DNA from 2 places in the Sporosarcina sp. P20a genome. Region 2 is predicted to be linked to the other one. Evidence: riboswitches for the same ligand, from Rfam matches in the RefSeq annotation. Region 2 holds a riboswitch; the other holds the start of a gene.
The links. Region 2 has a riboswitch for thiamine pyrophosphate ahead of CSV72_RS05720 (thiamine phosphate synthase). Riboswitches for the same ligand answer to the same signal wherever they lie in the genome.
Positions count from the first base shown of each region.

Region 1: linked by a shared signal. The riboswitch ahead of CSV72_RS06600 (ECF transporter S component) and the one ahead of CSV72_RS05720 (thiamine phosphate synthase) in region 2 are both predicted to bind thiamine pyrophosphate.

Region 1 is NZ_PDYT01000004.1:53,243-56,428, reverse strand. It holds gene CSV72_RS06610 (multicopper oxidase family protein) at 1-652, opposite strand, end outside; gene CSV72_RS06605 (exonuclease domain-containing protein) at 838-1,410, opposite strand; TPP riboswitch at 1,597-1,708, shown strand; gene CSV72_RS06600 (ECF transporter S component) at 1,790-2,359, shown strand; gene CSV72_RS17220 (ABC transporter ATP-binding protein) at 2,381-3,186, shown strand, end outside.
Region 2 is NZ_PDYT01000003.1:31,318-34,503, reverse strand. It holds gene CSV72_RS05730 (thiazole synthase) at 1-707, opposite strand, end outside; gene thiS (sulfur carrier protein ThiS) at 704-910, opposite strand; gene CSV72_RS05720 (thiamine phosphate synthase) at 894-1,493, opposite strand; TPP riboswitch at 1,564-1,672, opposite strand; gene CSV72_RS05715 (phosphoribosylaminoimidazolesuccinocarboxamide synthase) at 2,087-2,767, shown strand.

The DNA of each region.
Region 1 (3,186 bases), on a different contig from region 2:
CAATATAAATCAACCCTGCAAGTCCTTTGTATACTTGTTCGGATGTCTTGCCCTCTGGGTGTGGATGAAACCATAACGTAGCTGCCTCTTGTGTCACTTCAAATTCTATTAGTTCTTTTTCACCTGGTTTAAGTGTTTTATGCGGTCCACCATCTGCTTCACCAGAAACTTCTAAACCATGCCAATGAAATGTTGTTTCTTCATCTAATTCATTTATTGTGTGAATTTTTACCGTTTCACCTTTTTTAAACTGAAGAACTGGCCCTAATAGATCACCATTATAACCCAATGTTTCTGTAGTAACTCCATCAAATATTTCTACCTTACCTGTTTGCGCTTTGATAGTATATTCAGTTCGATCTGCCGCATCACTAGTTAGCAATGGTGGAATATTTAATTCATTTTCACCTGTCGAGTCTTTTAAACTCACTACATTGTCATGGCTCATATGTCCGTTTCCCATTGTAGAGTCATCCATCATGTGGTGATTTCCTTCGTTACTATTTTGATTCATCATGTGGTGATTTCCTTCGTTACTATTTTGATTCATCATGTGTCGATTGTTCTGATCATTCGATTGCGCATCGTCACTACAACCACTGATTAATAGTGCGCTCATTATAAACATAACGGTTTGAATTTTTTTACTCATCTATATATCCCCTTTGTCTATTGATTTCAAGAATAGTATAGCAATAACATATGGAAAAACTATGCACATGCGATAGTTTCAAGTGGTTTTAATTATAGAGAGTCGAAAAAATTTAAAAGATTGCACAACCGATTATCTATTAAAAAAGATGCCCGGAAGTACTTCCCGGGCATCTCTTACTACAATTAAAATCTGGATTTAGCTGGTTTCTTCATCGGCGCTTTATTCATCAAATAGGAGATGAATGTATCATCCACCAGATGAGGATTGGACGAGTTCAACAATACCGCAAGATTCTTTGCATCGTCGAGTGCTCTGTGAGCGTTATGCACTTGAATTCGGTGCGCTCTCAGCAATTGTTGCAGTTTACCATTCTCAAAGCCGTAATTTTTCCATTTGATTTGTCGAACGGAGCAATACCAATCCATGTCGAGCGTTTCAGGCAATAGTCGACTGACGAATCCCCTATCAAATGATGCGTTATGTGCTACTATACCATCTGCTTGATCTAGTATTTTCAGGATTCTATCCATATCCAGCGACTTTCCTCTTACCATTTGATCGGTAATGCCTGTGAGATTCGTAATGGTCGAAGAGATCGAATAGAACGGTTCTTGAAACTCGCAATACTCATCAGCCACCCAAACAATACGATTATTATCATACTCTCCAAGCATCACGCCTAACTCGATTACTTCACTCGCCTCGGCACTCATACCTGTCGTCTCCACGTCAATAAACGCTATATGTTTTGTCATGTAAAAACTCCTTTTACACTCTATTTACATTATATCTACATATAATTATGATCATTTCTATCCTTTTAGTATATCAGGATTTCCATACTATATGTTCAATTTAAACTGCCATCAATTTTGTAAACGCGTAGTAATTTCATAAGTTGCCACACAATTCAACGTGCTGTATACTAGGATTGCTTACATAATTGTCCGTACGGGTGCTTGAGAGAATCAGGCTGAGATAGCAGATTAATCCACTGCTGACCGTTAATCTGATCTGGGTAATGCCAGCGTAGAGAGCGTGATCGATGGAATTATACAGGAATCTCTTTCCTTCCTCGGCCGTCTGCTCTTCAGACGGCTTTTTTGTATAAAAAATAAGAGGGAGTGGAAGAGTTTGAAAAAGTTAAAGTTTACCGATTTATTGATCACCATCATGATCGGTGTGGTGTTTGGAGTGTTAATGAAGTTTTGGGATGATTTATACACGGTCGTCAAACCGATCATGCCTGTTGCGCGTCAACTGCTTTACGGTATGTGGTTTATGGTAGGGCCATTTGCATTTTTATTATTGCGAAAGCCAGGTACTGCATTCATCGCAAGTATAGCAGGAGCTTCATTGTCTGCGTTTGCTGGTCATGGTATTGAAGTATTGATGTATGGATTTGCACAGGGTCTTGCTGCAGAATTACTGTTTGCTGCATTCCGTTATAAACGCTATTCCATTATGATCGCTGGGTTAGCAGGTATCGCTTCATGTCTTGCAAGTTTCGGACTCGATTTAATTTATGGGTACGCAGCACTCGAAACATGGGCACTCATTGTAAAATACGGACTACGTGCTATTAGCGCGTTCATCTTCACAGGTATTTTCGCTGTATTTATTGTAAGAGCGCTAGAAGCTACAGGCGTGACATCGTTAATTCGACCTGTTGATAAGAAAGAATATACATTGCTTGATCAGTAAACGCGGAGGAATGATCCAACTATGAATAACATCAGCGTTAGCGATTTACGATTAAAGTTTCCAGGAGAAGATGGTTTGCTCTTTAAAGACCTCTCCTTCTCTGTTAGGCCTGGTGAAAAAGTTCTCATGCTCGGCCCTAGTGGTTCCGGGAAATCTACTTTACTCCAAGTATTAAGCGGCATTATACCAAACTCTATCGAACTGCCAATGAAAGCAACAGACATTCAGTTGCCTAACTCATGGGGATTCGTTTTCCAAGACCCGGATACACAGTTCTGTATGACCTATGTCGATGAAGAACTCGCATTCGTTTTAGAGAATCTTCAAGTTCCGCGTGAAGAAATGGCACTTCTTATTGAAGAGGTATTGAAACGTGTAGACTTGCATTTGAAAGACCCTCATATGTCCATCAATGAAATGTCGCAAGGTATGAAGCAGCGGTTAGCATTAGCTTCTGTATTATTACTGGAACCTGACGTGCTTTTTTTGGATGAACCCTCTGCCTTACTGGATCCAGAAGGCACGCAACAAATTTGGTCTTCTATTAAAGAAGCAACCGCTGATAAAACCGTAATTATCGTGGAACATAAAATTGATTTGATTGCTGACTGGGTTGATCGCGTAGTGTTGTTTAATGATCATGGGGTTATGATCGCAGACGAGTCACCTGCAGAGATTTTCGCAAACTTCCAGGAAGAACTGAAACGCTACGGTATTTGGTATCCAGGTGTATGGGAAGAATATAAAACTTCCCAAGAATTTCTATCGATGATGAGAATTCGTCAAGCAGTTACATCCGAAGAAAAAATTCAGATTCAAGACTTTCA
Region 2 (3,186 bases):
GCTTTATAACCGAGACGTCCCGCTTCAATCGCGAGCTTCATTGCTTCCGCCATCATGATAGGATTGGCGGCTTCCGATACTGCCGTATTCAACAATACACCGTCTGCGCCGAGTTCCATCGCAAAAGCTGCGTCTTTTGGAGAGCCGACTCCTGCGTCAATGATGACGGGTACATTGGATTGCTCAATAATAAATGACAAGTTCAATGGGTTCAGAATGCCTCTGCCCGAACCAATCGGTGCAGCACCCGGCATAATAGCGTGAACACCTAATTCGCATAGTTTTCTCGCAAGTACTACATCGTCTGACGTATAGGGCAATACAATGAAGCCTTCCTCTAACAGCATTTCAGAAGCGCGTAATGTTTCCACGGGATCAGGAAGCAGCGAACGGCTACATCCAATGATTTCAACCTTTACCATGTCGCAAAGTCCGGATGCTTTGGCGAGACGTGCGATATGTACGGCTTCTTCTGCTGTACTCGCTCCTGCTGTATTTGGCAGCAATGTATAGCGCGTCAAATCAAGTCGCTCTAGGAAATTGGGCTGTGATGCTTCGAAAATATCCATGCGTCGTACCGCAAACGTCAGGATTTCTGCTTCCGATACAGCGACTGCTTGTTCCTGTATTTTAAATGAAGGATATTTCCCTGTACCTAATAATAATCGTGAAGAGAATTCTTTATCTGCAATTTTTAACATCTTCATCCGCCTCCTACAAAATGTATGATTTCAATTTGGTCTCGGTCCATGATCGGTGCGTCGTAGTGATCTTTCTCCAAAATCTCTTTGTTTTTCTCCACAATCAAAATGCGATCACCAAGTCCTAAATGTTCAAGTAACTGCTGAATCGTCCCTACTTCTGAAACAACTGAATACGATTTTCCGTTCAGATCAATCATTTTCTCCATAAGATACCTCTCCTATTCTATAACTTTGTAAGATTTCCAGTGAACGCATAGGAGATAATACGGCCGCACCTGCTACGTTATTTCGTTGTAAAATGGGCAGGTGATGCGGCTGAATTCCGCCGATCGCATACACGGGAACCGAACTACACTCAGCAATAGAAAACAATTCTTCCGTTCCGCGCGCTGGCAGTCCAGGCTTCGATGACGTCTTGAAAATATGCCCGTACAGGAGCCAATCAGCACCTTCTTGCGTAGCTTCCTTTGCTTCCTTCAATGAATGAATCGAGCAACCGAAAGTGAGCTCAGGAAATTTTCGATGTGCCTCCCGTAACGGCATACCATAACCAGTCAGCTGTACTTTTGAGAGGTTCAGTCTTCTAGCTAAGTGAGGTCTGGCATGAAGAATGAGCTTGTCGAGTGGAAATTCAGTACTGGCAAGACGCGTAACTAGATCTACTAGTTGTTCGTCTGTCTTGGACTTTTCCCGCAAAATGATGGCATCAAGAAGCGGTGCTGTCTGCAACAAATCTAGTGCCAGTTCATCAACCGAAAGACGGTCGTCGGTCACGCCAAGTAATTTCATTCATTCCCCTCCAATAGAAAAAACCACTTCCCGAATCGGAAAGTGGTAGAAATGTCGACAGAAATACATACGGAACGACTCGCCACTTCCCTCCGCAGGTGCTAACCTGTTCAGGTAATAAGGGTTTCAGAGCCACACTCTTTTCTCAGTCCTTGTGAAGGATTCCCCTAATGGTCAAAATATTTGGTTTTCAGAACTAGCGTATCATGCCCATGGTGGAATGAAAAGAGTTTTTTTGAATAAGTACTCATCCCGCAATTTAATTGCCGATATCGATTTCTACAACAATTACAGTGATCGTTAAGGATGCTTGTTTCTAGTGGAGCCAAATCAATATGTGTCTTGATGGGGGGTAGGTATTCTACTTAGTACGAATTTCAAATAGCGCTCCGAAAATAGGTAGAACGTAATTGTATGAAAGTATATGATAATTTCCTCCTCTTCAAGTGTATTTATTATCCTAAGTATAAGATTATTTTGTGAAATCTACGTTGAAGTCCGTCAAGTTTCGTCAAACAATACTTTTTCTTCTCGTCAAAGTGCTTTATACTGAATAAGTAGTACACATTTATGAATAGAGGAGAATCGTACGGATGAAATTAACCTATTCTGGTAAAACGAAAGACGTCTACCGCTTGGAAGATGGCCACGTGCTATTGAAATTCAAGGATGATGTAACAGGGGAAGATGGTGTATTCGATCCAGGTGCCAACACAGTAGGCCTGACGATTGATGGTGCTGGGAAGTCCGGACTTCGCATGACACAATACTTTTTTGAGAAATTGGCGGAGCAAAACATACCGACACATTACATCGATGCCAATCTGGACGAAGTAACGATGACGGTGAAGCCTGCTACGGTCTTTGGTAAAGGATTAGAAGTGATTTGTCGATACCGTGCGGTCGGAAGTTTCTTGCGCAGATTCGGTGCGTACGCTGAAGAAGGACAAGTACTTGATGCTTTCGTGGAAGTGACATTGAAAGACGACGAACGTCGAGATCCACCTATTTCAGAAGATGCTTTGGCCCAACTTCACATTTTGACGCATGAAGAATACGCAACACTTAAAGAATTAACTCAGCAAATTTCTGAAGTAGTCCGTTCAGAGATGGCCGAAAAAGGTTTAGAGCTATATGATATTAAATTGGAGTTTGGTCGTGATCCTGAGCGGAATATCATGTTGATCGATGAAATTTCAGGAGGCAATATGCGCGTTTATCAAGGTGATACATATATTGCACCAATGGAATTAGAAAAGATATTATTTTCATAAAATTCAACCGGAAACGAAAAATGTTTCCGGTTTTTTATATTCTCTCTCAGGCTATACGCTGACTGGCTTAGCTGAGTTTTACTTTTTAATCAAATAAATAAATAGATATATTTACTGTTGACAACGTTTTCGGAGTTTCCTATAATAGCAACCAGTGTCACAGGCGACACCTAGTTTGCTTCTTCGCCAGTGTGTGAACGTTGGTTGGATGAATGCGTATGGTAGTAAATTTTAGATAATGAAAGTGTCTTTCATATCAGCGAATCGTTAATATATCTGCTGTTTCCATGAACAAAAGCTCCCCGCTTTTGTAAAGGCGCTCTTTTTTGCTCTTCATACTGCAAGGCAGAAAGATAGCACCCATAGTAGCCAGCAAGAATCTCCATTTTGGCTTTTCTACGTAAGTACCCTTGCTATAT